One region of the Micromonospora sp. MGP-C2 genome, then DNA from elsewhere that is predicted to be linked to it. Evidence: riboswitches for the same ligand, from Rfam matches in the RefSeq annotation. Region 1 holds a riboswitch; each other region holds the start of a gene.
What was found. Region 1 has a riboswitch for cobalamin ahead of AC3CF1_RS21205 (ABC transporter substrate-binding protein). Riboswitches for the same ligand answer to the same signal wherever they lie in the genome.
Positions count from the first base shown of each region.

Region 2: another riboswitch for cobalamin. It lies ahead of AC3CF1_RS00585 (CbtB domain-containing protein); the one in region 1 lies ahead of AC3CF1_RS21205 (ABC transporter substrate-binding protein).
Region 3: another riboswitch for cobalamin. It lies ahead of AC3CF1_RS00615 (ribonucleoside-diphosphate reductase subunit alpha); the one in region 1 lies ahead of AC3CF1_RS21205 (ABC transporter substrate-binding protein).
Region 4: another riboswitch for cobalamin. It lies ahead of cobN (cobaltochelatase subunit CobN); the one in region 1 lies ahead of AC3CF1_RS21205 (ABC transporter substrate-binding protein).

Region 1 covers NZ_JBYMEN010000002.1:4,612,233-4,619,880, forward strand. Annotated here, with positions in the region: gene AC3CF1_RS21185 (hypothetical protein) at 1-385, shown strand, start outside; gene AC3CF1_RS21190 (DUF4229 domain-containing protein) at 459-755, shown strand; gene AC3CF1_RS21195 (C39 family peptidase) at 855-2,192, opposite strand; gene AC3CF1_RS21200 (M14 family metallopeptidase) at 2,404-4,284, shown strand; cobalamin riboswitch at 4,441-4,563, shown strand; gene AC3CF1_RS21205 (ABC transporter substrate-binding protein) at 4,648-5,577, shown strand; gene AC3CF1_RS21210 (FecCD family ABC transporter permease) at 5,696-6,757, shown strand; gene AC3CF1_RS21215 (ABC transporter ATP-binding protein) at 6,847-7,648, shown strand, end outside; gene AC3CF1_RS21220 (VOC family protein) at 7,633-7,648, opposite strand, start outside.
Region 2 covers NZ_JBYMEN010000002.1:241,740-249,387, reverse strand. Annotated here, with positions in the region: gene AC3CF1_RS00595 (ABC transporter substrate-binding protein) at 1-480, opposite strand, end outside; gene AC3CF1_RS00590 (ABC transporter permease) at 521-1,528, opposite strand; cobalamin riboswitch at 2,182-2,328, shown strand; gene AC3CF1_RS00585 (CbtB domain-containing protein) at 2,364-2,567, shown strand; gene AC3CF1_RS00580 (CbtA family protein) at 2,558-3,328, shown strand; gene AC3CF1_RS00575 (histidine phosphatase family protein) at 3,325-3,945, shown strand; gene AC3CF1_RS00570 (phosphotransferase) at 3,989-4,648, opposite strand; gene AC3CF1_RS00565 (GH92 family glycosyl hydrolase) at 4,743-7,648, opposite strand, start outside.
Region 3 covers NZ_JBYMEN010000002.1:250,580-258,227, reverse strand. Annotated here, with positions in the region: gene eno (phosphopyruvate hydratase) at 1-113, opposite strand, end outside; gene AC3CF1_RS00625 (MerR family transcriptional regulator) at 232-1,143, shown strand; gene AC3CF1_RS00620 (ribonucleotide-diphosphate reductase subunit beta) at 1,140-2,135, opposite strand; gene AC3CF1_RS00615 (ribonucleoside-diphosphate reductase subunit alpha) at 2,192-4,519, opposite strand; cobalamin riboswitch at 4,712-4,928, opposite strand; gene AC3CF1_RS00610 (enolase C-terminal domain-like protein) at 5,299-6,693, shown strand; gene AC3CF1_RS00605 (FadR/GntR family transcriptional regulator) at 6,702-7,424, shown strand; gene AC3CF1_RS00600 (ATP-binding cassette domain-containing protein) at 7,450-7,648, opposite strand, start outside.
Region 4 covers NZ_JBYMEN010000002.1:989,322-996,969, forward strand. Annotated here, with positions in the region: gene AC3CF1_RS04255 (magnesium chelatase subunit D family protein) at 1-789, opposite strand, end outside; gene cobN (cobaltochelatase subunit CobN) at 846-4,514, opposite strand; gene AC3CF1_RS04265 (hypothetical protein) at 4,547-4,786, shown strand; cobalamin riboswitch at 4,827-5,003, opposite strand; gene AC3CF1_RS04270 (MBL fold metallo-hydrolase) at 5,331-6,038, shown strand; gene AC3CF1_RS04275 (ArsR/SmtB family transcription factor) at 6,107-7,066, opposite strand; gene AC3CF1_RS04280 (MFS transporter) at 7,126-7,648, shown strand, end outside.

The DNA of each region.
Region 1 (7,648 bases):
CGAGGGCCGCATCCGTACCCTCGGCGATCTGCTCGGGGTGTGCCTGGCCGGCCTGGTCATCGGTGTGCTGGCGTTGGTGTTGTTCGACTGGGCGTTCGCCTCGATCGGCGCCGGTGATTTCGGGCACACCAACGGCTGGCTGGCGGTGATCCTGCCGGCGTGGCTGTTCTGGGACGACTTCCGGGCCTGGGGGTTCGGCGCGGCCCGGGTGGTGGCTGCGCTGGTCGCCGCCGCAGTCGGGGTGTTCGTCGGGCTGCTGATCGCCGGTCTGGGCTCCGGGTTGCCACCGTTGCTCTCCGGCGCGTTGGCGGCGGCGGCGTTCACTGTGGCGTACGCGGCCCTCTGGTTCCCGGGCGTCCGCTGGCTGGCCCGCCGAACCGGCTGACCGCGACCGCCCGCCGGGCGGATCGACCCTCCCGCCGACATCGGCGGGCGACGGAGAGAACGGAGTGGTACGGGTGAGCGCCGCGCTCAAGTACACGCTGGGCCGGATCGGGCTGTTCGTCGCCGTGCTGGCGGGCCTCTGGCTGATCGACATGAACGTGTTCCTGAAGCTGATGTTGGCGCTGGCCTTCTCCGCCGCGCTCTCCTTCTTCCTGCTGCGCGGTTGGCGGGACGAGATGGCCGAGGAGATGGGCACCGCCGCCGAGCGCAGGCGCACCGAGAAGGAGCGCCTCCGCAGCGCCCTGGCCGGCGAAGACAACCCGAACCCCAACCCCACCCGCCCGGCCGAAGGCCCGGACGCTCCGCGTTGACCATGAAGTTATTGCCCGATCGCTCGGCGTGTCGGAGCAATAACTTCATGATCAACGGCGCGCCCCTGGCCCTGGCCCTGGGTGGGGTGGGTTGGTGGGTTACCAGTTGGTGGAGCCGGGGACCTTGGGCCAGGGCTTCGAGGTGGGCTTGATCAGGTACGCGATGCCGCCGGAGCCGCCGGAGACGCCGCCGCTGGCGTTGGTGCGCTTGGTCCGCAGCCAGATCTGCTCGAACTGCGCGCGCTTGTAGACGTTGCGCACCACGTCGTTGCTGGACGAGGCGGGGTCGTTGACGATCACGTCGCCGTCGGCGGTGAAGCCGACCACCACGAACAGGTGCCCGGAGGTGCCGTAGTTCGCCCCGTCCAGCTCACTGGCGAGGAAGGACTGGCTGGTCACGACGGGGATGCCGGCGGCGATGAAACGCTCCAGCTCGTCCAGCGAGTGCAGTCGGGTCACCCGGCCCTCCAGCCCCGGGAAGCTGGCCGCGTACGCGGTGTTGAACGGCCAGTTGCCGGCGCCGTCGTACGCGTAGTCGTAGGTCATCCGGGCCGCGTGGTTGACCGTCGGGTCGGGGTAGGTCGGGTCCACCCAGGAGGTGTCGGCCGCCGAGGGCTTACGACCCCAGTACTCGACCACCATCTCGGTGGAGGTGGGTGAGCACCAGGCCTCGCCTCCGCCGTCGTACTCGGGGTAGTGCCCGGAGTGCACGTTCTGCGAGTAGCGCGGCACCGGCAGCTCGACGCCCCAGGCGATGTGCCCGGCGCTCGGGGTCACGGTGAACCGGTCCGGCACTGTGGAACTCATCGCGCCGAGCATCCGCACCACAGGTGCGGCGGTCTGACCGGGTGCCCGGTAGAGGGTCAGCCGCAGCTGGTACGACCGCAGCAGCACCCCGGCGGTGGCGTCGTCGATGCTGAAGGTGTCGGTCCAGATCGTCGACCAGGGGTCACCCTGCCGGTTGACGCTGGTCCGCTTGATGTCGGTGTCGCCGGACGCCCAGCGACCCATGACGTACCACGGGGTCTGGTCGCCGCTGGTGTAGCTGCCCTGCATCTCCACCTGGATCCAGGTGCCGGCGGGGGTTTCCGCGTTCCAGGAGGCGATCAGCTCGCTGGCGTCGAACCCGACGCGGGTCACCGGTGAGGTCCAGGTGCCGTACTCCCAGGTGCGGGTGGTGCCGGTGTGCGGGTCGGCGTACTCGGTGGTGCCGGCCGGACGGGCCAGGGTGAGGCCCGCTCGGGCGCCGGGCACCACGCGGGTGCCGGACCGGCTGCCCCGGTGCCAGTCGGCGGGCCCGGACCAGTCCTGGAAGGTGATCTGCTCGTCGTGGGTGGCGGCGGGCGGGCGGGCCGCCGTCGCTGGCGCGCTGGTGGCGAGCAGGGTGAGCGCGGTGACGCCGGCGAGGGCGGCCGCGTGCAGGCGGGATCTGGCCATGGGTGCTCCGCGGTGTCGAGAGGGGCATCGTCGCTGGTCAGTTTCCCGCTTGGAGGGAAGTTTCGCCAGATGTTCCTGAGTGGAAAATCATTGCCGCCGGGATGATCGGCTCGGGATGGACAAGGCAGCGAAGGATATTGATATGACCATGTGACAGGTGGTGAAGTGTGCTTCACCGAGCGGGATCTCCCGCCCATCAAGGAGGTAGTTGATGGCCCTCCGCACGCCCATCCCTCTCCGCCGCGTCCTGGTGCTCGCCGTCGTCACCGGTCTGGGCATCGTCACCGTCGCCGCCGGTCCGGTCGCCGCCCGACCCGCACCGGACCGGTCCACCGAGCCGGCCGCCGCCAGCTACCGGGTGCTCGGCCCCCGGACCCTCGCCGACCGCAACGCGGTGGCCCGCACCGGAGCCGCCATCGACTACTCCGAACACGGAGTCCTGCACATCTCGGCGACGGCGGGTGAGGCCGCCGAGATCGGCAAGCTCGGCTTCCGGCTGGAACCGCTGGCCCCGCCGCCCAACGCCGAGCGCGGCGCCGGCGAGATCGGCACGATGGCCTTCCCGCCCGCCGACTCCAACTACCACGACTACGCGGAACTGACCGCCGTCGTGAACCAGGTCGTCGCCGACCATCCGGCGATCGCCCGCAAGATCAGCATCGGTTCGTCGTACGAGGGCCGCGACCTGATGGCGGTGAAGATCTCCGACAACGTCGGCACCGACGAGAACGAACCCGAGATCCTGTTCAACTCCCAACAGCACGCCCGTGAGCACCTGACCGTCGAGATGGCGATCTACCTGCTCAACCTCTTCACCGACAGCTACGGCTCCGACTCCCGGATCACCAACATCGTCAACGGCCGGGAGATCTGGATCGTGCCGACGGTCAACCCGGACGGCAGCGAGTACGACATCGCCACCGGGTCGTACCGGTCCTGGCGCAAGAACCGGCAGCCCAACAGTGGTTCGTCCAACGTCGGCACCGACCTGAACCGCAACTGGTCCTACAACTGGGGTTGCTGCGGCGGCTCGTCCGGCACCACCTCCTCGGAGACCTACCGGGGGCCGTCGGCGTTCTCCGCACCCGAGACGCAGGCGCTGCGCAACTTCGTCAACGGTCGGGTGGTCGGTGGCGTGCAGCAGATCAAGGCCAACATCGACTTCCACACGTACTCGCAGCTGGTGCTCTGGCCCTACGGCTACACGACGGCGAACACCGCGACGGGCATGAACGCGGACCAGTACAACACCTTCGCCACCATCGGCCAGCAGATGGCGGCCACCAACAACTACACCCCGGAACAGTCCAGCGACCTCTACATCACCGACGGGGACAGCCTCGACTGGATGTGGGCCACCCACAACATCTGGGCGTACACCTTCGAGATGTACCCGGGCTCCTCCGGCGGCGGCGGCTTCTACCCGCCCGACGAGGTCATCGGAGCGCAGACCTCGCGCAACCGGGAGGCGGTGCTGCTGCTCAGCGAGTACGCCGACTGCCCGTACCGGGCCATCGGCAAGCAGGCGCAGTACTGCGGCAGCGGCGGTGGCGGCACCACGGTCTGGTCGGACACGTTCGAAACGGCCACCGGCTGGACCATCAACCCGTCCGGCACCGACACCGCCACCCTCGGCGCGTTCGAGCGGGGCGCCGCCCAGGCGACCACGTCCTCCGGTGCCAAGCAGCTCACCCCGTACGCCGGATCCAACGACCTGGTCACCGGCCGGCTCGCCGGATCGGCGGCCGGTGACTACGACGTCGACGGCGGCGTGACCAGTGCCAGGTCCCCGGCGGTGACCCTGCCGTCGTCCGGCACGCTGAATCTCTCGCTGGCCTGGTATCTGGCGCACGGCTCGAACGCCTCGTCGGCGGACTACCTGCGGGTGAGCGTGGTGCACAACGGCGGCACCACCGCGCTGCTCACCCAGGCCGGCGCGGCGACCAACCGCAACGGGAGCTGGGCTGTGGCCAACCTCAACCTCACCCCGTACGCCGGGCAGTCGGTCCGCATCCTCGTTGAGGCGGCGGACGCCTCCGGCGCCAGCCTGGTAGAGGCGGCTGTGGACAACGTCACCATCACGTCCTCCTGATCGGGTGGGGCCCCGCTCCGCCCCGCGGGGCCCCACCACCCGTCTCCGAACACCACCAACTCGGACATACGCCCTCCGACGGTCACCGTGTGACGGTTCCGGGGGATCGACTCGCGGCGATCGGCGCGTGATCGATCCGGCACGTCCCGGCGGTGCGCTACCGTCTTACCGACCAGTCCGCAGCGAAGCCGGTGCGAAACCCGGCGCTGTCCCGCAACTGTGATGCCCCACCCGACGGTGGGGACGAGCCAGGTCGCCTGCGGATCGGTCGCGAAACGCGCTCTCGAGGAAGGGCGCCTCGTGGGCGGGCGTACGAAAGTCCTGTCGGCGAAGCACCACACTCCTCGACCGACAGGAGGCCCCATGTTCAGACGTACCCCTCGGCTCTTCGCCGCGACCCTCGCGGTCGCCGCGCTGGCCCTCGGCGCCTGCGCCGAGAAGGCCGACGACAAGCCGACCACCGGCACTGCGGCCGCCGCGTACCCGGTCACGGTCGGCGCGCTCACCCTCGACAAGCGCCCCGAGAAGATCGTCGCGCTGTCGCCGACCGCCACCGAGATGCTCTTCGCGATCGGTGCCGGCCCGCAGGTGACCGCCGTCGACGACCAGTCCAACTATCCGGCCGACGTGCCCAAGAGCGACATCTCCGCCTTCCAGCCGAACGCCGAGGCGATCGCCGGTAAGAACCCCGACCTGGTGGTGCTCTCCGACGACCGCAACAAGATCGTCGAGCAGCTCGGCAAGCTGAAGATCCCGGTGTACCAGACCCCGGCGGCCACCACCCTCGACGACACGTACCGGCAGATCACCGAGCTGGGCACGCTGACCGGGCACGCCGACCAGGCCACCGACGTCGCCAGCCGGATGAGGGACGACATCGCCAAGCTGGTCAAGGACGTGCCGCAGCGCGCAGAGAAGCTCACCTACTACCACGAGCTGGGCCCCGAGCTGTACAGCGCGACCAGCAAGACCTTCATCGGCACGCTCTACAGCCAGATCGGTCTGACCAACATCGCCGACCCCGCCGACGCGGACGGCAAGAGCGCCGGCTACCCGCAGCTGTCCCAGGAGTTCATCGTCAAGGCCAACCCGGACTTCGTCTTCCTGGCCGACTCCAAGTGCTGCCAGCAGAACGCCGACTCGGTCAAGGCGCGCAGCGGCTGGTCCGGGCTCACCGCGGTGAAGAACAACCAGGTGATCGCACTGGACGACGACGTCGCCTCCCGCTGGGGGCCGCGGGTCGTGGACCTGCTCCGGGTCATCATCGACGCGGTCGCCAAGGTGCCCGCGTGACCGTCGTCCGTCGGTGACCACAACTCCGCCTCCGTCCCGGCGGGCCGGGCTGCGATTCGGCAGCCGGCCCGCCGGGTCGGCGTCCGGGCCGTCGTCGTCCGCGCCCTCCGCCGCCCGGCTGCCGTCAAGGGCCCGGCCCGCCGGGCTGCGCAAGCGGTGGCTGGTCGCCGGGGTGTTCGCGGTGCTCGTCGCGCTCGTCGCCGGGGTGTCGCTCGGCCCGGTCAGCCTGCCCGCGGGCAGCGTCGCGGCCGAGCTGCTCAACCTGATCCCGGGGGTGCACCTCGACAGCGGTCTCTCCGAGCGGGAGATCGCGATCGTCACCGAGCTGCGGTTGCCCCGGGTGGTGCTGGGCCTGCTGGTCGGCGGGTTGCTCGCCCTCGCCGGCGGCTGCTACCAGGGCGTGTTCCGCAACCCCCTCGCCGACCCGTACCTCCTGGGCGTGGCCGCTGGCGCCGGCCTCGCGGTCACCGCGGCGATCGCCCTCGGCGGCGCCGGCCGGCAGGGCGCGATCTCCGGGCTGCCGATGACCATCCCGTTGGCAGCCTTCGCCGGGTCACTGCTCGCCGTCACGATGACCTACGTGCTCGGCGCGGCCGGCGGGCGCGGCGGTTCACCGGCGATGCTGATCCTGGCCGGAGTGGCGGTCTCCGCGTTCCTCTCCGCCGGGCAGACGTACCTGCTGCAGCGCCACTCCGACAGCATCCAACCGGTCTACTCCTGGCTGCTCGGCCGGCTGGCCACCGCGGGCTGGCACGACGTGCTGCTGGTGCTGCCGTACGCCGCTCTGACCACTGTGGTGGTGCTGCTGCACCGCCGCGAGCTGGACGTCCTCGCGGTCGGTGACGACGAGGCGAGGAGTCTGGGCCTGCACCCGCAGCGCACCCGCTACCTGTTGATCGCCGCAGCCTCCCTGGGCACGGCTGCGGCGGTCTCGGCGACCGGCCTGATCGGCTTCGTCGGCATCATCGTGCCGCACACCGTCCGGCTGCTCGCCGGGTCGAGCTACCGGGCGATCCTGCCGCTGTCGCTGCTGTTCGGCGGTGCGTTCCTGGCACTGACCGACGTGGTGGCCCGCACCGTCGCCGCTCCGTCCGAGGTGCCGATCGGAGTGGTGACCGCTCTGCTGGGTGGCCCGTTCTTCGTGATCGTGCTGCGGACAGCCCGACGGGTGCTCACGTGAGCCGCGAACCCACCGCCGGCCCGCCCGGCGGTCGCCCGCCTGGCGGTCTTCCGTCCGGCGGTCTTCCGTCCGGGGGTGGCGACGACGGTGTGCCGGCCGTCGAGGTGCGTGGGCTGCACGTCGACCTCGGCGGGACACCGATCCTGACCGGCGTCGACCTCACCGTCGCCGTCGGCGAGTGGGTCACGGTGATCGGCCCGAACGGCGCCGGCAAGTCCACCCTGTTGCGCGCCGTCGGCGGCCTGCTGCCCGCGCCGGGGGCGATCACCCTGTTCGGTACGGCGAGCACCGCGCTGCGCCGCCGGGACCGCGCCCGGGTGGTGGCCACCGTGGCACAGTCGCCGGTGGTGCCGCCCGGCATGTCGGTGCTGGACTACGTGCTGCTCGGCCGCACCCCGTACATCCCCACGCTGGGCCGGGAGTCGACCGCCGACCTCGACGCCGTGCACGAGGTGCTCGGCCGGTTGGACCTCACCGGCTTCCACCGCCGTGAGCTGGCCACCCTCTCCGGAGGCGAACGGCAGCGGGTGTTCCTCGCCCGGGCGCTCGCCCAGGGCGCGACGCTGCTGCTGCTCGACGAGCCGACCAGCGCACTCGACATCGGGCACCAGCAGGAGGTGCTGGAACTGGTCGACCAGTTGCGCCGCGAACACGGCCTGACCGTCCTCGCCACGATGCACGACCTCTCCCTGGCCGGCGAGTACGCCGACCGGATGGTGATGCTCGCCAGCGGTCAGGTGGTGGCCGCCGGAACCCCGTCCGAGGTGCTGACCGAGCACCTGCTGGCGACCCACTACCGGGCCAGCGTCCGGGTCGTCCCCGGCACCCACGGCCCACTGGTGGTCCCGGTCCGCCCCCGCGCCAGATCGTCCGGGTCAGGGGCCGAGGTCG
Region 2 (7,648 bases), 4.4 Mb from region 1:
GTTGTCGGTGGCGAACAGCGGCACGTTCGACGGCTGCGGGCTGGTGCCGGAGTCGATCATCGCGACCGGGATGTTCGCGGCGAGCGCCTTGTCGGTGGCGGGCGCCAGCGCACTGGAGTCGGTGGCCGCGTAGACGATGCCGTCGACCTTCTTGGTGACGTAGTTCTGGATCAGGTTGACCTGACCCTCGACATCGGTTTCGGTGGTCACCCCGTCCCACTGGACGGTGACGTCACCCGCGCGCTGCGCGGCGCACTCGGCACCCGCCTTCACCGTGTTCCAGTAGTCGGCCCCTACCGCCTTCGGGACGACGGCGAGCTTCAACGGCCCGCTCGCGTCCTTGGTCGCGCCGTCGCCTCCGTCCCGGACCTCGACCCCGCCGCAGGCGCTGAGCAGAGCGGTCGCCGCGGCCACGGCCAGAATCGCCTGCGCGCGCAGGAGTGGCCCTCGTGCCCGCCGGCTGGTGGTGGTGTGTGCCATGGTGTGTGTCCTTCCTCGTTCGGACTCTCGAAATGGCATGTCAACCCCGTGATTCCAGCCGCCGGCGGCGGTACTGGTCGAAGTAGACGGCGGCCCAGATGATCAGGCCGACGATCACCTGCTGGTAGTGGATGCTGATGTCGAGCAGGACGGCGCCGTTGCGGACCAGGGCGATGAGGAACGCGCCGATGATGGTCCCGACGATCCGACCCTGACCTCCGAAGAGGCTGGCCCCGCCGATGACCGCGGCGGCGATGACGTCGAGCTCCAGCGAGATCCCGTAGTTCGGCTGACCGGAGTTGACCCGGGAGGCCGCGATCATGCCGCCCAGACCGACCAGCACACCCGCCAGCACGTACACGCCGGTCAGGTGCCGACCGACCCGGATGCCCGACCGGCGTGCGGCCTCCAGATTGGAGCCCATCGCGTACGTGTACTGACCGAAGCGGGTCTGGGAGAGCAGGAAAGCGACACCGACGGCGACCAGAACGGTGATCACCACGGCGAACGGGATGCCGACGATCTCCCCGTTGCCGAGCAGTTGAAAGGATCGGGGCAGGCCGTAGACGCCGACCGCCCCGGTGATGATGAAGACGAGCCCTCGTCCGACGGACATCGTTCCCAGCGTCGCGATGAACGGTGGGATCCGAGCCACGGTCACCAGCAGCCCGTTGAGCAGCCCGGCCAGTGCGCCGACGCCGATCGCGACCGCCGTCGCCGCCCAGAGTGGAAAGCCGAGGTCGCGTACGACCAGCGCCCCCGCCACGCCGGCGAGCGCGGCGACCGATCCCACGGAGAGGTCGATGCCCTTCGTGATGATGACCATCGTCTGCGCCGTGGCGATGATGGCGATCACCGCGGTCTGCGCCCCGATGTTGAAGAGGTTGTCGGCGGTCAGGAAGTAGGGACTGGCGAAACTCAACACGATGAACAGCACGACGAGCGCGGTGGCGGCGGTCAGCTCGGAGACGGCGTGGGAGATCCGTTCCCGGAACCAGTCGCTGGGCGTGCCGTGCTGCGTGCCGGTGGTTGCCTCGACGGTGCTCATCGTCGGCCCTGACCTCCCCAAGCGTGGCGCCGCACGCGACGGGAGAGCCGTCGGCGAGCGGAGCACCGGTGACCGGCCGAGCCTCCTCGGCAGGGAGAGACGGACTCGAAGCCCGCACCACCCATGGAGATAGGTCGGATGTTTCCCTTGATCAGGCGTTACCATGCCATGCACGTACGTGTGTTGCCAAGGTCTTGCGACCATGTTTTGCCGTCGTTACGCGAGCCTTCGGAGCCCTACGTCCGACCAGAACGGCATGATCTGTTGTCGATGGCCGCCCCGCGAGCCAACGAGCCACACTCCGATTGTTATCGATAACATGCTATGCCTTCGACGCCCGCCGCGCTCGCCTCGTTCCGACTCAGCCGGTGCACGAGGCGGCGAGCAGACACACCGGCCGGTCCGAGCCGAAAATCAGCCGGCCCGGGCCGATCGCTGTCGAGCGCGTGCTCGACAGCGGGCCGCGGTTCCACAGTCGTCCAGGCCACGCCGTCCACCCGGCCACCGCTCGGAGAGCTTCGCCGTCGCGTCGGGTTCGGCGGCGGCGGACGATGCCCGCCGCCAGCGATCGGGTTTTGATCTGACGAATCGGGCGGCGCTGAATCCTCGGGCACAGGTGCTTCACCCACTGCGGGGCCGGGTTGACCGCCTGCGGCGGCACCGATACCGTCGACCCACTATCTGCGGCGACGCGAGGGAAGCCGGTGTGATTCCGGCGCGGTCGCGCCACTGTGAGCGGTTCCCCCACCTAGAAATGGGGCCCGCGAGCCAGGACGCTCGGTCGTCCGCAGCCTTGCGATGGGGACGCGTCATCCCCGGGGAGGTTCGTGATCATATGTCCAGCTCCACGTCCAGCCAGCCGTTGGTGAATCCCGCTGGCACCACGCGTCTTCTGTGGACGGTCCTGGCGACCGTTGTCGCGCTCACCCTGCTGGCCTACCTCGTCGCGTTCGACCAGGGTGCGGTGTCGCGCAGCGGGACGTACCTGCACGAGCTCATGCACGACGGCCGGCACCTGCTCGGTGTTCCGTGCCACTGAACGCCACCACCGCTCCCCCGTTCCTCGCCGTCCTCGTCCGCGGCCTGCTCGCCGGCCTGATCGCTGGCCTGCTCGCCGGAACGTTCGCCTACGTCGCCGGCGAACCGCACGTCGAGGCCGCCATCGCTATCGAGGAGGCGGCCTCGCACGCCGAACCCGCCGCTGGCGGGCACCAGCACGACGAGGCCCTGGTCACCCGGAGCGGCCAGCGCGGCGGGCTCTTCCTGGCCACCGCACTGTTCGGCGCCGCGATGGGCGGTCTGCTGGCCACGGCGTACGTCCTGCTGGCCCGTCGGCGGCGGACCGACGACGACGGGCGCTCCGGCCTGCTGCTGGCCGGTGCGGCGCTGCTCGGCGCGGTGATCGTGCCGTTCCTCAAGTACCCGGCGAACCCACCGGCGGTCGGCGACCCGGCCACCATCAACCAACGCACCGCCACCTACCTGCTGATGGTGGTGCTCGGTCTGGTGGCCGTGTGGGCGGGCTCGCTGGGCTACCGGTCAGTCGGCGCGCAGGCGCCACTGTGGCAACGCGTCGCCGCAGCCGTCGGCGGTTTCCTGCTGGTCACCGTCGCGTCCTACGTGGTGCTTCCGTCGTTCCAGGAGGTCCCCACCGACTTCCCCGCGACGCTGCTGTGGAGCTTCCGACTGGCCTCCCTCGGCACCCAGGTGGTGCTCTGGACCGGGATCGGCCTGCTGTTCGCGGCCCTGATGCACCACGAGCGGCGTCGCCGGGTCGGCACCGCACTGCCGAGCACGTGACCGCCACCAGCCTCCGGCTGGTCGCCCACGGTCACACCGCCGCCCTGCGCCGGGCCCGCTTCGGCGGCGCTGACGACGGCCTGGACGAGGGTGGCCTGCGTGCCGCACTCGCCCAGGCCCAGGCGGATCCGGACCGGCGCGGGCCTATCGGCGTCAACGCGACCTGCCTGTCCAGCCCCGCGGTGGCCGCTCGACAGACCGCCGCCGCCTTCAGTCTGCTGCCGACAATCGAGACGGCGTTGGCCGACTGCGACTACGGCGACTGGTCCGGACGGTCGCTCGAGGAGATCGCTGAATCGCAGCCGCAGGCGCTGCACGACTGGCTGTCCACACCGGAGTCCGCTCCGCACGGCGGTGAGTCTGTCGCGGCCGTGCGGGATCGGGTCGGCAGTTGGCTGGACGAGCAGCACCGAGCCGGCGGGCGGGTCATCGCGGTCACCCACCCGCTGGTGATCCGTGTCGCGGTCGTGCACGCCCTCGGGCTGCCGACGGCGACGTACCGACAGCTGGACGTGGAGCCGTTGGCGATCGTCCGGCTCACCAGCCAGGGCACGCGCTGGCAACTCCGACTGGGCGCGGAGCCGAGGTGGGTCGACTCCGCGATGGTGTGGTCATGAATCCAGGGCCCGCAGTGAGCTGAGCGCGGGTGGACGGTCTGCTTCAACCCTCCCGAGTTTGGACCAGTGCGGCGGCACGGCCCAGGGCGGACTTCTCGACGGCGGTCAGCGCCGGATCGACCCGGCGCTGACCCACCGCACGCCGTAGTTGGCTGGCCCGGGGCGGCTGCGCGCGTCGCTGAAAGGCGTCGAGGCCGTCCCGGGCAAGATCGGCGACCTGCGGGTCCTGACTGACCGCCACCTCGGCGAGGATGAGAGCGGTCATGGCCACGTCCAGGTCGGCCGGCCCCTCGGTCGCATTGCGCCAATCGATGACCACTGGCCCGCGCGAGGTCACCATGACGTTCTGTGGGTGCAGGTCGAGGTGCAGGACGCGGTCCGCCGGGTCGACGCTGAAGCGGGCCGGCAGGGTGTGGAGGCGGTCGTGCAGGCCCACGAGCAGGTCGGCGGCGGCGCCGATGCCGGTGCGCCCGGTGAGCATCGACACCAGGAGAGTCTCGCCGTCGAGTCGTTCGAGCACCAGGTCGGGCCCTCGGGCCTCGTACACCATGGGCACCGGGTAGCCGGCGGCCGCGACGTACGCCATCAACGCCGCCTCGGGCGCGCTGTCCCCGCCCTGCCGGTAGCGGCGCAGCACCCGCGACTCGTCGAGCACGTAGACGTCGGCGTCGCGCCCCGAGGCGAGCAGCGCGTGATCGGCCATGGCAGACGACGCTAACAGTGGTTGCGCGACAAGCGCGTGGGGCGGGCCGTGATCACGGCCCGCCCCACCCTGCTGCGCTGTCCCCGGCTCAGTGCTAGCCGGTGACGGTGAACGGCCGGGACACCTTCGTCGCCGACTTCTCACCGCTCAGCGTGACGCTGGTCGCGCCCGCCTTCGCCGCACCCGGAACGCTGACCGTCGCGCCGGAGATGACACCGTCACCGTTCGCGCGAACCGTGCTGACCGCGAGGCCGTTCCCGACGGTGATCGTGACCGCCTCGTTCGGAACGAACCCGGAACCGTCGATGGTGATCGACGTGCCACGCGGACCCGAGGTGGTCAGCAGTGCCACCCGCGGCTGGTAGGTCGGCGCCTGGGCCTGCCCGGTCACCTGGACAATGGCCGTGGCCGGCGTACGCGTCGACGCGCCCGTCGCGGTGACCGCGTACCGGCCGGGTTGTGCGTCGCCGGAGGTCGGGACCGAGACGCGGACCGTGCCCGTCGCGGAGGCCGCGACCTTCGTGGCCCGGGCCGGGTCGGTGCCGACGCTGACGGTCACCTGTTCGCCGGCGGCGAACCCGCTGCCGTCGACGGTGACAGTGCCGCCGGTGGTGACGGCGCCGGCAGCCGACAGCGCGATCGTCGGCTGGGAGCCGCCTCGCGCGACGGTCACGGTGAAGGCCTCGGTGCTGCTCGACAGCGTGTCCCACGCGGTGACGCGCACCGTGTAGGTGCCCTCCCGCGTGTAGGTGTGCTGCCCGCTCATCGCACCGGACGCACCGATGGTGACGTCGTCCGGAGCCGTGCCGTCACCCCACTGGACGCGGGCACGGTAGCCGGTCGTGCCGGGAACGCCGCCGGTCACCGAACCGAGGTTCGCCGCGAGGGCCTGCCCGGCGTTCGCCGTCTGGTCCTTTGGAGCGACAGTGGCCAGCGCGGGGGCCGGCGTGCCGTCGTTGGCGACGGCGAACACGTGGATCCGGCCCGCCGAGCGGGGGTCACCGGTCTGCGTCGGCAGGGTCACCGACACCAGCGTCTTGCCCGCCGGGATCTGGTACGGCGCGGTCGCGAACAGGAACGGCTGGGCGCCGTCCCGGCTCGTGCCGTGCAGTCGGTACGCCGTCCGGGCAACGACGATGTTGCCGTAGGACGGGGTGCCGTTGGCGTTGCCGCCCAGCGTCCAGTCGCTCATCTGGATCGGGATGCTGGCCGTGCTGCCGTCACTGAAGTTCGCCGTGCCGGTGGTGCTCTGGTTGCCCTGCGTTCCGGCGCCGATGAAGGAGATGCTCTTCGCGTCCTCCGGCAGGTCGAGCAGGACCGTGGCACCGTTGCCGGTGGCGTTGTCCGGCTGCCCGGCCGGGATCACCGGCAGCGTGAACTGCAACGCGGTCCCCGGGACCTGCTGCCGCTGGCCCTGCGTCGCACCGCCCGCCGCCAGGGCGGCCCGCGAGTACGCCCACGACTTGGCGTCGCAGTCCGCCGCGAGTACGCCTTCGTCACCGACACAGACGGTGTCGAACGCGGCGGTGAGGCCGGAGGTCGGGGCGTACGCCACCTCGACGCCGACCGTCGCGGAGCTCTGGCTCTCGCCGTCGGTCACCGTGACGTTCGCCTGGTGGTAGCCCGGCGTGGCGTAGGTGTGCGACCCACCGATGTTGTAGACGGCCCGCGAGCTCAGCGTCACGGTGCCCTCGGTGACCGGTGTGCCGTCACCCCAGTCGATCGTGGCCCGGTAGCCGGTCGCGGTGCCACCGGTGACGGACGCCAGCGGCACCGAGACCGGTACGCCGGACGTTGCGTGCACGCCGGACGCGGCGGTCACCGCGATGTCGCCGCCTCCGATGGCCACGTCGCCACCGGCGAGCAACTCGATCTCGGCGAGACTGGTCTGCGCGGCGCCGACGGTCTTCGTGACCGCGAGACGGAACTGCGCGAACCGACCCGGCTTGTCGATCGTGTACGGGCGGGTCTGACTGCGCCACCGGAACACCTGGTCCCTGCGGGAGTCCACTGTGGTCCAGGTGATGCCGTCGTTGGAGCCCTGCAGTCGCCAGTCCGCCGGATCGCCAGCACTCGCCCCGGACGTGACGGTGTAGTACGTCGGCTTCTGCTTTCCGCCACGGAACGCCCAGGAGATCTGCGGGGTCGCCGAGGTGAAGGTCAGCTGCGTGGTGGACGAGTCGTCGAACAGCTTCGAGGCGTCCTGACCGCCGGTTGCGGTCGCGGTGCCGAGGCCGGGGCCGGTGGTGTCCTGCAACGGCTTCGGCGCCTGGTCACCCTTGGTCAACGACGGCGGCGCGTCGTTCCTGCCGCTGCTCCAGGAGGACGGGTTGGGGCCCATCTGGAAGTCGATGGTGCCGCCCTTGGCGAGTGCGGCCACGTCCAGGGACAGACCGTGCTGCTTCTTGCCGTTGACCTTGACGTCCTGCACGTACACGTTGCGGGTGCTGTTGCTCGGCGCGTTGACGACGATGTCGCCAGTGGTGCGACGCACCGTCATCTTCGTGAACTGCGGCGAACCGATGGTCCACTCGGACGACCCGGCCTGCAGCGGGTAGATGCCCAGCGAGCTGAGGATGTACCACGACGACATCTCGCCGTTGTCCTCGTCGCCCAGGTAGCCCTGGCCGATCTCGCTGCCGACGTAGAGGCGCCGCAGAATCTCCCGTACCGTCGCCTGGGTCTTCGCCGGCGCGCCGGCGAAGTTGTACATGTACGGGATGTGGTGCGACGGCTGGTTGCTCATGCCGAGCTGACCCATCCGCACCGCGCGCGCCTCGATCATCTCGTGGATGACGCCGCCGTACCCGCCGGGTCGGTCGGCGTTCTCCGGGGTGGAGAAGAACGTGTCGAGCTTGTCCCGCAGCGCCTTCTGCCCGCCGAGCAGGTTGGCCAGACCCTGACCGTCCTGCTGGGCGGTGAAGGCGAAGTTCCATCCGTTGGTCTCGGTGTAGACGCCACCCCAGTCCAGCGGGTCGCCGGCGAGGAAGTTACCGGCGG
Region 3 (7,648 bases), 4.4 Mb from region 1:
GGCACGGCCGCCCGCCCGGTCGATCCGTCCGTGAGGACCACGTCGGCCTCCACGGTCGGATTGCCCCTGCTGTCGAGAATCTGCCGACCACGTACCCGACTGATTGCCGTCATCACACACTCCCTGTTCACGATGCCTTTTCGCCGCCAGACTGGCAGGAAACGGCGGTCCTGGCACCGCGACGATGGACACGTTGACCCGTACCCCAGGGTGCGGGTTTAGGGTCGCGGGATGCGGGTGGGTGAGCTGGCGCGACGGACCGGGACGACGGTCCGGGCCTTGCGGTACTACGAGTCGGCCGGGCTGGTCGTGCCCCGGAGGTTGGGCAACGGCTACCGGGAGTACGACGCGATCGCGGTGCGGCTGGTGGCACAGATCCGCGAGTTGATGGCGCTCGGCCTCACCGTCGAGGAGACCCGCCCGTTCGTCGAGTCGATCGCCGGTGGCGCCGACGACGCCGACGTGTGCGCGGCGGCGGTGGCCACGTACCGCAGCACCATCACCGGCCTGCAGGAACGGATCGGCAAACTGACCGCCCAGCGGGACGCGCTGGACGCCCGCCTCGACGCGGCCGCGACCCAGGTCGTGCCCGGCAGCGCGGCGGTCGGCACCGACCCCACCGCGCTGGTCGGCACCCGCCTGCCACCCCTGTCCTTCTACGGCACCGACGGCCGCCCGGTCGATCTCGGTGCGCTCGGCGACGGACGCACCGTCATCTTCGTGTACCCACTGACCGGACGGCCGGGCGTCGACCTGCCCAACGGGCTGCTGGAGGTCCATGGCGCCCGGGGCAGCACCGAGCAGGCCGCCTGGTTCCGCGACCACCACGCGGAACTGCGCGCGGCCGGCGCCGCCCGGGTGTACGGCCTGTCCGCGCAGTCGACCGGATACCAGCGGGAACTCGCGCACCGGCTGCGGTTGCCCTACCCGCTGATCCCCGACCCGAGGCTGACGCTCGCCGACGCGCTGCGTCTGCCGACCCGCACCGCCGGTGACATGACGCTCTACGAGCGGTTGACGCTGATCATCGCCGACGGCGTTGTCGAACAGGTCTTCCACCCGATTCCGGACCCGGCGTCGCACCCCCTGCACGTGATGCGGTGGCTCACCAAGCGACGCCAGGCCCCCGGATCGGTCGTCTAGAAGTCGTCGTCGAAGGCGACGGTGCCGCTCACCCCGACCTGGTACGCCGAGACGCGCCGCTCGAAGAAGTTGGACAGCTCCTGCACGTCCTGCAACTCCATGAAGGCGAACGGGTTGGTCGACCCGTAGTGCGGGGCGATGCCGAGCTGGGCGAGGCGACGGTCGGCGACGTGCTGGAGATACTCCCGCATGTCGGTCAGCGTCAGACCGGGCACACCGTGGCCCAACAGGTCCTCGGCGAACTGCACCTCGCACTCGACGGCCTCGGTGAGCATCCGCCGAACCTGGTCGGCGAGGTCGTCGTCGAACAGGTCCGGCTCCTCGGCGCGGACGGTGTCGACCACGTCGAACGCGAACGCCATGTGCATCGACTCGTCCCGGAACACCCAGTTGGTGCCGGAGGCCAGGCCGTGCAGCAGGCCACGGGAGCGCAGGAAGTAGACGTACGCGAAGGCGCCGTAGAAGAACAGCCCCTCGATGCAGGCGGCGAAGCAGATCAGGTTGAGCAGGAACGTCCGCCGGTCCTCCCGGGACCGCAGCTCCCGCAGGTCGTTGAGCGAGTTGATCCAGCGGAAGCAGAACTCGGCCTTGCGACGGATCGAGGGGATGTTCTCGATGGCGGCGAAGGCCCCGAAGCGCTCGGTCTCGTCGGGCACGTACGTGTCGAGCAGGTTGAGGTAGAACTGGACGTGCACGGCCTCCTCGAACAGCTGCCGGGACAGGTAGAGGCGGCCCTCGGGGCTGTTGACGTGCTGGTACAGGTTGAGCACCAGGTTGTTCGCGACGATCGTGTCGCCGGTGGCGAAGAACGCCACGAGGCGGCTGACCAGGTGCCGCTCGGCCGACGACAGCTTGTCCAGGTCGGCGAGGTCGGCGTGCAGGTCGACCTCCTCGACGGTCCAGGTGTTGCGGATGGCGTCGCGGAACCGGTCGAAGAAGTGCGGGTAGCGCATCGGGCGGAGGGTGAGGTCCATCCCGGGGTCGAGCAGCATGTGCGTGGTCCTCGTGTCGGTGGTGCGGGTGTCGGCGGCGGTGGTGTCGGCGGCGGTCACTGGCAGGCCTCGCACGACTCGGGGTTCTCCAGCGAGCAGGCCAGCGCCTCCGCGTCGACGGAGACGGGCGCGACGGGCGCGACAGCGCTGACAGTGGCCTGCTGGATCCGCGTGGCGGGGCGGGAGCGCAGGTAGTAGGTGGTCTTCAGCCCGGCCTTCCAGGCGTACAGGTACATCGAGGACAGCTTGCCGATGGTCGGTGCGGCCAGGAACAGGTTCAGCGACTGGGACTGGTCGATGAACGGGGCACGGGCCGCGGCCAGGTCGATCAAAGCGCGCTGCGGCAGCTCCCACGCGGTGCGGAACAACTCCCGTACGCCGGCCGGCAGCTCGGCGATGTCCTGCACCGACCCCTCCGCCCGCTTGATCGCCGACCGGATCCGCTCGGTCCACAGACCGCGGGCCTTCAGCTCGCGTACCAGAGCGGTGTTGACCTGCAGGAACTCCCCCGACAGGGTCTCGCGCTTGAACAGGTTCGACACCTGCGGCTCGATGCACTCGTAGCACCCGGCGATCGAGGCGATGGTCGCGGTCGGGGCGACCGCCACCAGCAGTGAGTTGCGCAGCCCGTACGCCTCGACCCGCTCGCGCAGCGCGTCCCAGCGCGCGGTCTGGGTGCCCTCGACGCCCCACAGGTCGGGCTGCAACTGACCCCGCGCGGCCCGGGTCTGCGCGAAGGTCGGATGCGCGCCGAAGCGACGCGCCAGGTCGGCCGAGGTCTCCAGCGCGGTCAGGTACAGCTCCTCGCTGATCCTGGTGGACAGCTCCCGCGCGGCCGACGAGTCGAACGGAAGCCGCAGCGCGAAGAACACGTCCTGAAGGCCCATCAGCCCGAGCCCGACCGGCCGCCAGCGGGGGTTGCTCGCCGCCGCCTGCGAGGTCGGGTAGTAGTTGATGTCGATGACCCGGTCCAGGAACGTCACAGCGGTACGGACCGTGGCACGCAGTCGCTCCCAGTCGATGCCACCGTCGGTGAGGTGGGCGGCGAGGTTCACCGAACCGAGGTTGCACACGGCCGTCTCGGCGTCGCTGGACACCTCGACGATCTCGGTGCAGAGGTTGGACAGGTGCACCACGTTGCCCGGCTCGGCGGTCTGGTTGCACAACCGGTTGGCGGCGTCCTTGAAGGTCATCCACCCGTTGCCGGTCTGGGCCAGGGTCCGCATCATCTTCCCGTACAGCTCCCGCGCCGGGACCTGCCGCACGTAGCGGCCCTGCGCCTCGGCCTCGCGGTACGCGGCGTCGAACCGCTCACCCCACAGGTCGGGCAGCTCGGGCACCTCGTGCGGGTCGAACAGCGACCACATCTCGTCGGCCTCGACCCGGCGCATGAACTCGTCGGGGACCCAGTTGGCGAGGTTCAGGTTGTGGGTGCGTCGGGCGTCCTCACCGGTGTTGTCGCGCAGTTGCAGGAACTCCTCGATGTCCGGGTGCCACGGCTCCAGGTACACGCAGGCCGCGCCCTTGCGCCGGCCACCCTGGTTGACCGCGGCGACGCTCGCGTCCAACGTGCGCAGCCACGGCACGATCCCGTTGGACTGCCCGTTGGTGCCGCGGATCAGCGCGCCCCGGGACCGGACCCGGGAGTACGCGATGCCGATGCCCCCGGCGAACTTGGACAGGTTGGCGACCTGGGCGTACCGCTGGTAGATCGAGTCCAACTCGTCGAGCGGGGAGTCGACCAGATAGCAGGAGGACATCTGGGTGTGCCGGGTGCCGGAGTTGAACAGCGTCGGCGAGCTGGGCAGGTAGGCCAGGCTGGACATCAGCCGGTAGAAACCGGTCGCCTCGTCGGGCGTGGTGGACAGACCACAGGCCACCCGCAGCAGCCAGTACTGCGGGGTCTCCAGCACCAGCCTGCTGGTGGGGTGGCGCAGCAGGTACCGGTCGGCCACCGTACGCAGGCCGAAGTACTCGAATCGCCGGTCACCGTCCGGATCGACGGTGGCGTCGAGCATCGTGGCGTGTGCGGCGACGAACGCGGCGGTGTCGTCTCCGATCAGGCCCTCGGCGTGGCCGACCCGGATCGCCGCGCTGAACGAGGTGATGTCCTGCCGACGCACCTCCTTGTCGACGTAACCGGCCAGCAGCCGGGCGGCGAGGCGCGAATACTGCGGCTCCTCGCCGATCATCTCGGCTGCGGTCTGGATGGACAGCCGGTCCAGCTCGGCCGTCGTCGCGCCGTCGTACAGGCCGCTGATGGTGCGGGTGGCGACGCGCATCGGGTCGACGTCGGTCAGGTCGTCGGCCCACCGCTCGACCGCCCGGACGATCTTGTTCACGTCCACGGGTTCGGTGGCGCCGCTGCGCTTGCGGACCTGCATCGGCGTCCGCCGCACTGTCGCGTCGCCGCTGACGGGGACTACCTCGGTGACTGTCACCACTCGCTCCTCGGAGTTCGAGACCTGGTGGCCCGGACGCGAGGAGACAGACACCGACGGACGCCACGCCGGCACGGCGTGGGTCAGGTGGCGTCAGCCGTCCCACGCGGCCTCGGACCGCCGCCCACCCGGGTGCGGGTACGCGGCGCGCTGGCAGGTCTTCGGACTCGTGGGCACAACCGGGCTGGCCGGTCTCCTACTGGCCGTCGCTTCCCAGGCCACTTGGTGGCCCAGTGCTGATGACGGCGGTCGTTCCCACTCACCGCTGCGGGACAGTCCCGGATTTCCACCGGGTTCCCTCTTGCCTCGACCGCGCCGGATGAGCGGTCGAACCAGCTGCGCTCGACACCATATATAGGGATGCAGGCGTTGTCACACCCCACATGTCGGTCCCGGCGTGTCGCGGCCGGGCCGGTGACGGTGATCACCAGCCGCACCGGGGCGGGTTCGTCCCGGCCGGCGAGGCACGTCGACGGCAGCAGCAGCCGCAGGCGGTGCGACTGACGGCACGACACGACCCACGGGCCGCCGACACCGGCAAAGATTTGATGTATCGCGCCAATGGGCACAGTGGATCGGGTTCGGACATTGACCAGGTTCGACGGCCCCGGGACGGTGGATGTCCGTCCTTCAGGGTGGATCAAGGTCGTTGACGCGCCAGAACCGCCCTCCGTATACTCCGGGTGATCATCCGATCTTTTGCCTAGCCGGGCGAGGAGCGCATGCCGCAGATCACCGCCGTCACCGTCGAGGACGTCCGTTTTCCCACCTCACTGACCGCCGACGGGTCCGACGCCATGAACAAGGACGGCGACTACTCGGCGGCGTACGTCATCCTGCACACCGACGGTGTCGACAGCGTGGGCGTGCCGCTCGCGGGTCACGGGCTGACCTTCACCATCGGTCGAGGCAACGACATCGTCGCCGCGGCCGCGGTGCACCAGGCGCAGCTTCTGGTCGGCCTGGACGTGGCGACGATGGCCGCGGACATGGGCGCGGTCTACCGACTCCTCACCTCCGACAGCCAACTGCGGTGGCTCGGGCCGGAGAAGGGCGTCGTCCACCTGTCCCTCGCCGCCGTGTTGAACGCCTCATGGGACCTGGTCGCCCGGCTCGCCGGAAAGCCGCTGTGGCGACTGCTCGTCGACATGTCCCCCGAGCAACTCGTCGCCATCGCGGACCTGCGCTACCTGTCCGACGCGCTGACCCGGGACGAGGCACTGGCCATCCTGCGGGCCAAGGAGAGCACCAGGGCCGACCGCCTCGCCGAGCTCGACCGCACCGGCTACCCCGCCTACACCACCTCGGCCGGCTGGCTCGGCTACGGCGACGACAAGCTGCGCCGGCTCTGCCAGGAGGCGGTGGACGCCGGCTACGGGTACGTCAAGCTCAAGGTTGGCGCCAACCTCGACGACGACATCCGCCGCTGTGGGATCGCCCGGGAGATCCTCGGCCCGCACCGCAACCTGATGATCGACGCCAACCAGGTCTGGGACGTCGGCCAGGCCATCGAGTGGGTCAAGGCCCTCGCCCAGTTCACACCCCTGTGGATCGAGGAGCCAACCAGTCCCGACGACATCCTGGGCCACGCGGCCGTCCGCCGCGCTGTCGCTCCCATCGGCGTGGCCACCGGCGAGCACTGTCACAACCGGGTGATGTTCAAGCAGCTGTTCCAGGCCGGGGCCATCGACTTCTGCCAGCTGGACACCGGTCGGCTGGCCAGCATCAACGAGATCGTCGCCGTGCTGCTCCTCGCCGCGAAGTTCGACGTGCCGGTGTGCCCCCACGCCGGCGGAGTCGGGCTCTGCGAGATGGTCCAACACGTGTCGGTGCTCGACTACGTCGCGATCTCCGGGGATCTCACCGACCGGGTCACCGAGTTCGTCGACCACCTGCACGAGCACTTCACCGACCCGTGCGTCGTCCGGGACACCGGTTCGGGCAGCGGTTACGTCCTGCCCAGCCAGCCCGGCTACTCCACCCGGATGCGTCAGGAGTCGGTCGCGCTCTACCGGTTTCCCGACGGCCACTACTGGGCGGCGTCGGACCCGACTACCGTGTCATCCTCGGAGCCGTACGTGATCGCGGGTGGGACGGCCACCCCCGCCGGCCGCTAGGGGGTGTCATGTCGCGCACCGACGAAGTGGTGAACGGCATCAAGCGGATGATCCTCGAAGGGCAGTTCAAGCCCGGGGACCGACTGCCCATCGAGAAGGACCTCGCCGAGTCGCTCGGCGTTTCGCGCGGCTCGCTGCGCGAGGGCATGTCGGCTCTGTCGATCCTCGGCATCGTCAACATCCGTCAGGGTGACGGCACCTACGTCACCAACCTCGACGCGCCGCAACTGCTGGCCCCGATGGGCTTCGTGGTGGACTTCCAGGGCCAGGGCGACCCCCGGCACATCCACACAGTCCGGCGACTGCTGGAGTGCGAGGCCGCCCAACTGGCGGCGACCAGGATGACCGACGAGGCCCTCGCCCAGGCCGGGGACCTGCTCGCCGAGGCGGCCCGGATGGTCGGCCAGTCACCGCAGGACCACGAGCGCATCCTCGAGATCGACATCGCCTTCCACCGGATCATCGCGGTGCACGCCGAGAATCCGGTGCTCATCGGGTTGATCGAGGCGTTCGCCGGGCGCACCGTGCGGGGCCGGCTGTGGCGGAGCCTGCACGAGGAAGGCGCGGACCGGCGCACCCACGACGAGCACGTGGCGATCCTCAAGGCCCTTGCGGCACGTGACCCGGAGCGGGCCCGCATCCGGATGGCCAACCACCTGATCGGGGTGGAGGAGTCGTTGTACGGGTTGCCCGACGACGCCGAGGCCGGCTCCGACACCGCGCGGTCGTGAACGCCCACGCGGTCGACGGCCACGGTCACCGCTCGTCGCGTTCCACACTGGTGCTCCCGGTCATCGCCGCCACCAGGTCGTCGGTGGTGACCTCGTCGGCGCGCAGTCGGGCCGCCCGCCGACCGAGGCGCAGCACCTCGACCCGGTCGGCGATCTCGAGCACCTGCGGCATGTTGTGGCTCACCAGCACCACCGACATGCCGGCGTCGCGGGCGCGCCGGACC
Region 4 (7,648 bases), 3.6 Mb from region 1:
GATCTGCCGCAGCGCGGCGTCCGGAAGTCGTACCCCGGGAAGCCTGCGTCGGGCGGCGGCCACCTGGCCGGCGATCTCCGCGTCGGCGTCGGCCCACCGGGCGGCGAAACCGGCCGGGTCGGCGTCGGCGGCGAGCCGGCGGCGGACCACCTCGACCCGGACCTCCGGGTCCCGGCTGGCGCCCACCTCGACGGTGAGTCCGAACCGGTCGAGCAGCTGCGGACGCAGCTCCCCCTCCTCCGGGTTCATCGTGCCGACCAGCAGGAACCGGGCCGCGTGGCTGACCGAGACGCCTTCGCGTTCGACGTGGCTGCGGCCCATCGCCGCCGCGTCCAGCAGCAGGTCCACGAGGTGGTCGTGCAGCAGGTTGACCTCGTCGACGTAGAGCACCCCCCGGTGGGCGGCGGCGAGCAGACCCGGCTCGAAGGCGCGTACGCCCTCGCCGAGGGCCTTCTCCAGGTCCAGCGAGCCGACCACCCGGTCCTCGGCGGCGCCGACCGGCAGCTCCACCAGCCGGGCGGGACGCGTCTCGGCGGCGGCACCGGCCGGATGCGGCCCGTCCGGGCAGGCCGGGTCCGGCTCGGCCGGGTCACAACCGAAGCGGCAGCCGGCGACCCGCCGGACCGGCGGCAGCAGCGCGGCGAGTGCCCGAACGGCTGTGGACTTGGCGGTCCCCTTCTCCCCTTGGACCAGCACACCGCCGATCGCCGGGGACACCGCGTTGAGCAGCAGCGCCAGCCGCATGTCGGCCATGCCGAGCACCGCACTGAACGGATAATTGACGATCACTGTGCCTTCCTTCGATCACGACTGCGGGGCTCGCAAAACCGGCTCACTCCTCGCGCTCACACCCGGTCCTCCAGGTCGCCCTCGCTGGCCAGGTACGTGTCGCGCAGCCGGTCCAGGGTGGCCGGCTCGGGTTTGGCCCACAGCCCCCGGTCGGCGGCCTCCAACAGGCGTTCGGTGATGCCCCGCAAAGCCCACGGGTTGGACTGCTCCAGGAACTCGCGGGTGGTGTCGTCGAACAGGTACGCGGCGGCCAAATGCTCGTACATCCAGTCGTCGACCACGCCGGCGGTGGCGTCGTAGCCGAACAGGTAGTCCACTGTGGCGGCCAGCTCGAACGCGCCCTTGTAGCCGTGCCGGCGCATCGCGGCGATCCACTTCGGGTTGACCACCCGGGCCCGGAACACCCGCCGGGTCTCCTCGCCCAGCGTGCGGGTGCGCACGTCGTGCGGCATCGCCGAGTCACCCACGTACGCCTGCGGTGACGTGCCGGTGAGGTGACGGACCATCGCCACCATCCCGCCGTGGTACTGGAAGTAGTCGTCCGAGTCGACGATGTCGTGCTCGCGGGTGTCCTGGTTCTTCACCGCCACCGCGATCCGGGCGAAGGAGCGTTCCATGTCGGCGCGCGCCTCCCGCCCGTCCAGGCCCCGGCCGTAGGCGTAGCCGCCCCACACGGCGTACACCTCGGCCAGGTCCGCGTCGCTGCGCCAGGTCCGCGCGTCGATCAGGGGCAGCAGGCCCGCGCCGTACGCCCCGGGCTTCGAGCCGAAGATCCGGGCGGTCGCGCGCCGCTCGTCACCATGCTCGGCGAGGTCGGCGGCGACGTGCGCCCGCAGGTAGTTCTCCTCCTCCGGCTCGTCCAGGGCGGCGACCCGCCGCACGGCATCGTCGAGGAGTGCCACCACGTGCGGAAACGCGTCGCGGAAGAACCCGGAGATGCGCACTGTCACGTCGACGCGCGGCCGGCCCAACTCGGCGGTCGGCACCACCTCGATACCGGTGACCCGCCGGGACCGCTCGTCCCACACCGGCCGGCAACCCAGCAGCGCGAGCACCTCGGCGATGTCGTCGCCCTGGGTGCGCATCGCGCTGGTGCCCCACACGGTCAAACCCACCGAGCGGGGGTACGTCCCGGTGTCAGCGAAGTGCCGGGCGAGCAGCGAGTCCGCGAGGGCCACCCCGACGTCCCAGGCGTTGCGGCTGGGGATGGCCTTGGGGTCGACGGAGTAGAAGTTGCGGCCGGTGGGCAGCACGTTGACCAGACCGCGGGTGGGTGAGCCGGACGGGCCGGGCGGCACGAACCGGCCGTCGAGCGCGCCGAGGGTGTTGGTCAGCTCGTCGGTGGTCCGGTCCAGCCGGGGCACCAACTCGGTGGCCGCGAAGTGCAGCACGGCGGCGACGTCCGGGATCGGCTGGCCGGTCACCTCCGCGACCACCGCGTCGACGGCCTCGGCGTCCCAGCCGAGCGTCTCCATCCCGACGACCAACCGCCGGGCGAGGGCCTCGATCAGGTCCACGGCGTCGGCGGCGGTGCCGGCCGGCCCGTCCACCACGTCGGTCAGCGCCACCGGGAGGGCGATCCGCTGCCCGGGCGCCGCGAGCAGCGCCTGCTCGTCAAGCCCGTACGCGACGGCCAGCGCCTGCCGCAGGCCGGGCAGGGCGCGGGCGCCACCCCAGATCTGGGGGGCGCGCAGGACCGCGAGGACCAGGTTGACCCGGGGCTCACCGGTGGGTGCGTCGGCGAGGATGTGCAGACCGTCGCGGATCTGCACGTCCTTGACCTCGCAGAGGTACCCGTCCAGGTGCAGCACGAACTCGTCGAAGTCGTCCGCGTCGGGCATCGCCTCGGCGTGCAGGTCGTGGTGCAGCTCGGCGGCGCGTACGAGGTCCCAGATCTGGGCCCGCACGGTGGGCACCTTGGCCGGGTCGAGGGCCTGCACTGTGGCGTACTCGTCGAGCAGTTGCTCCAGTTTGGCCAGGTCGCCGTAGGTCTCGGCGCGGGCCATCGGCGGCACCAGGTGGTCGATCACCACGGCGTGCGCCCGGCGCTTGGCCTGGGTGCCCTCACCGGGGTCGTTGACGATGAACGGGTAGACCAGCGGCAGGTCGGCGAGGACCGCGTCAGGCGCGCAGTCGGCGGCCAGACCGAGGCCCTTGCCGGGCAGCCATTCGAGGGTGCCGTGTTTGCCCAGGTGCACCACGGCGTCCGCGCCGAAGCCGCCGTCGGCGACCGGCGCGGCCAGCCAGCGGTACGCGGCCAGATAGTGGTGACTCGGCGGCAGGTCCGGGTCGTGGTAGATGGCGATCGGGTTCTCCCCGAAGCCGCGCGGCGGCTGGATGAGCAGCACCACGTTGCCGAAGCGCAGCCCGGCGAGCACGATGTCGCCGCTCTCGGTGTAGAGCTGGCCGGGAGGCTCACCCCAGTGTTCCCGCATCCGTTCGCGCAGCTCGGCCGGGACCTGGTCGAACCAGCGCCGGTACGTCTGCCCCGGTATCCGGGCCTCGGCGGCGGCCAACTGCTCCGGGGTGAGCCATTCCACGTCGTGACCGCCGGCGGCGATCAGCGCGTGGATGAGCGCGTCGCCGTCCTCGGGCGGCGGCGCGTCACCCAGGTCGTAACCCGCTTCGGCGAGTTCGGCGAACAGGCGGACCGCCGAGACCGGGGTGTCCAGCCCGACGGCGTTGCCGACCCGGGAGTGCTTGGTGGGGTACGAGCTGAGGACGACGGCGACCCGCTTGTCGGCGTTGGGCACGTACCGCAGCCGGGCGTGGCGCACCGCGATCCCGGCGACCCGGGCGGCCCGCTCGGCGTCGGCGGCATAGACCGAGAGCCCGTCGGCGTCGATCCGCTTGAACGAGAACGGCACGCTGACGATCCGGCCGTCGAACTCGGGGATGGCCACCTGCATCGCCGCGTCCAACGGGGACAGTCCGGCGTCGCTGCCGGCCCACTGCTCACGGGTGCTGGTCAGGCAGAGCGCCTGGATGATCGGCACGTCCAGGGCGGCCAGGGCGCCCACGTCCCAGGCGTCCTCGTCGCCGCCCCCGGACGCGTCGGCGGCGACCGCGCCGCCGGCCGCGAGCACGGTGACCAGCAGCGCGTCGCAGACGGCGAAGAGCCCCAGCGGGCCCGCGCCCGTGGTCAGGCCCCGCAGCGAACCGCAGAAGATCGGCAGCGGGTTGCCGCCGGCTTTGTGGACCGCGTCCGCGAGCACATCAACGAAGCCGGTGTTGCCGGCGAGCGCGTGCGCCCGGTAGAAGACGATCCCCACTGTGGGCCGGTCCGGGTCGGTGGGGTGTTCGCCGTGCTCCCCGTACGCCGGGGTCGGTGCGGGCGGGGCGAACCCCTCGCCGGTGAGCAGCACCGTGTCGCAGAGGAACCGGGCCAGCTGCCCGAGGTTGTCCGGCCCACCCTCGACCAGATACGCCAGAGCCTGGGTGACGACCCCGGACGGCACTGTGGAGATGGCCATCAGCTCCGCGTCGGGCAGCGTCTCGCCGCCCAGCACGACCGTCGGCACGCCGGTGGCGAGCACCGCGGCGAGGCCGTCCGGCCAGGCCTGTCGGCCGCCGAGCAGGCGTACGACGACGAGGTCGACCCCGTCGAGCAGGGCGGGTACCTCGTCGGCGGCGACCCGGGCGGGGTTGGCCAGCCGGTAGTCGGCGCCGCTGGCGCGGGCGGCCAGCAGATCAGTGTCGGCGGTGGAGAGCAGCAGGATGCGCACGGCAGGCTCCGGAGAGTGACGCCCTGGCCGCCATGGAGGCGACCTGGACGAAGCGGGTGGGTGCGGCGTCAGCCGGCACGACGGCCGGCCAGCTCGCCGACGCGGGCGTCGGGGCCGGTCAGCGCCGGGCGCTCAGCTCAGCGGGCCCGGTGGCCGACGCGGGCGACCTGGAGCACGCCGACGAGGCCGGCCCGGAGCATGCTGGTCCGGCCGGTCGTGGGTGCGGTGTGGCGCCCGCGATGCGGGTCATGACGATGATCGTCGATGAATGAGACGCCGTGCGTCATCGGGTCCTCCTCGGGTGTCCACGCCCTGGGGTACGTCCCGACGGCCGAAGTATCCTGGCTTCCGGATCGACGCTCTCCCCCGGCCTTCCAACCGCAGACACACGGCCGTGACTCACGAGGGGGGATCGCTCCCCGGTGACAGTGGCGGGACCGCGTCGGAATCGCACCGACTTCCTTCACTGCCGTCAGGCCGCGAATGCTGCCACACCGCCGCGCCGCCGGTCAACGCCGACCCCAGCGCCGCCAAGCAGGTGCCATTCATCGGGTTTCACCGATTGCTGCGACCTTGAACCCCGCACGTCGCAATGCCCGGGGTCAATGCTTGACGACCTTTGCTCTGCTTACCTATGTGCACCAGTGACGCTTCGTGCCTGGTGCAGATAGGTAAGCAGAGCAAAGGGGGGTAGCACCTACCCTGGCCTGCGCCGATCGTCCGAGGGGGCGGTGGTACGCGGCACTGTCACCTAAGATCGGCGACCACCGGAGCAGCGTCCGCGATCAATCCCGGGAGTCGATCACCATCGTCGCCATGCGATTCCACCACCTCGCCGGCCGTGTCTGGTTCTGCCCGGGCGATCCGGACCCGGAGGCGGTCCAGGCCGGCGTCGCCGTCGTGGCCGACGAGCGCGGCAGTGTGATGATCGACGCCGGGCAGAGCCCCGCCCACGCCCGCGAGATCCAGGCCGCGCTGACCGCCGCCGGGCTACCCCGCCCGCGTTGGCTCGTCTACACCCACCACCACTGGGACCACGTCTGGGGCGCCTGCGCCTGGCCGGGAGTGGAGATCGTCGGGCACGAGACGGCCGTGCCGCTGCTGCGCGCCGAAGCCGCCCGACCGTGGAGTCACGACTACCTGGACGAGCAGATACGCCACAACCCCCGCCTCGGCCCGAGCTTCCGGGCCCGGGCACGCGCGGTGGCCTCCTGGGAGGATTTCGCCATCCTGCCGCCGACCCGGACCTTCGCCGACGTGGACGAGCTGCCGGTCGGGGTCGGGCTACGCCACGTCGGCGGCGGGCACGCACCGGACTCGACAGTCGTGCTGGTGCCCGACTCGGGCGTCATGCTGCTGGGCGACTGCTTCTACCCACCGCCGGCGCACCTGCGCAGACCCGAGGACGGCCTCGACCTGGGCCTGGTCCGGCGACTGCTCGGCGACACCTACCACTGGTACGTGTCCAGCCACGCCGAGCCGATGACGCTCGAGCAGGCCCGCTCAGCCGTCGAGGACGCCTGACCCCGGCGGCAGCACCTCGCCCGGCACGCGGGAGTGCGGGCCCTCTGCGCCGACACGCCGAGCCCTCGTCACGACGACGAGGCTCCGGCCACGAGCGCCCGGGCGGTGTCCGTCCACCAGTAGAGGACTTCCCGGCCCGACCGGCGCTTCTGGAGCAGACCGGCCTCCGTCAGCACGCGCAGGTGGCCACCGACCGTGCCGAGCGGCAGTCCGGTCGCGGCGACCACTGCCGTGGTGCTGACCGGTTCGGCGGCCTGCACCAGAACGCTGCTCCGCGCGTTCCCCAGCAGACGGCGCAGCGGATCCGGTGTGGTGGAGGCCACCCCGGTGAAGATCCCCGTCACCGGGTAGACGATTCCGAAGCGGCCGGGCAACCTCCAGGAGATCCAGCCTCCCCGGCAGTGGGCCGCGAAGAACGTCAACGTCCCGCCCCGTACGTCGGACGGTGGGTAGGGCCGCTCCTCGACCTGCAACCGGCCGTCGCCGAGCCACCGCATGCCCGGCCGCATGTCGTTGACGACCCCGGACCACCCGTCCCTGGCCAGGCGGGAGATCCGGGACACCACATCGGCACGCAGCACCGACTGCCGGCGCGGCCAGTCCGGCTCGATCGTGTGGCGCCAGACCCAGCGCAACAGCGCGGCCGTCCGGCTCGCCAACCCCGAACCGCGTAGTTCCGGGGCCAGCGGGGAGCGCACGTGGGCCAGGTCCTCACGAATTCGGTCGTCCGGCAACGACTCCAGCTCCACGAGCTCGTCGTCCAGCGTCATGTCCGGGCGGGCGGGCGGCACCGTCAGGAAGTCAGCCATCCAGGAGGACGAGATCGCGTGCGCCAGAATGGCCGCGGTCACCGGGTCGCCGTCGAGATAGCCACGGAAGGCATCGACATGCTGGTCCCGCCAGGCCCGGTGCCACGGAAGCGGCTGGGCCCGGCGGAGGATGTTCAGCGCCCCCAACGTCTCGGTGAGCTGTGAGGTGCCGAAACGCGCGTGCGCCATCACTTCGGCGTCGACCAGGAACACCGCCACGTTTCGCCTCCAGTCGAAACTCTAGGGCGGCAGCGCGGATCGCTGCAAGCTCCCTGGCCATGCACAGCGACAGCCAGCCATACGACCCGACGACCATGAGCGCGCGGAACTTCAAGGCCCTGTGGGCCGGTGCCGCGATCACCAACCTCGCTGACGGCGTTGTCAAGCTGGCCCTGCCGCTGGTGGCCGTCTCGATGACGGACTCCCCTGCGCTGGTTGCCGGCGCCACCCTGGCCAACACCCTGCCCTGGTTGTTGTTCTCACTGCCCGCTGGCGCGCTCGCCGACCGGATGGACCGGCGACGCCTAATCATGATCATGGTCGCCGCGAGAGCCCTGGTCCTCGCCCTGCTCACCGGTGCCATCCTCGCGACCGGGCTCCCGCTGGCCGGCCTGTACGCGGGGGCGCTGCTCCTCGGCACCGCCGAGGTGTTCGCCGACACCACCCGGATGTCGGTGGTGCCGATGGTCGTGCCCCGCACTCGGATGGAGTCCGCGTTCGCGACGTTGACCGCGACCGAGACCGTGGCCAACGAGTTCGTCGGGCCACCTCTGGGCGGTCTGCTGGCCGCCGCCGGACTGG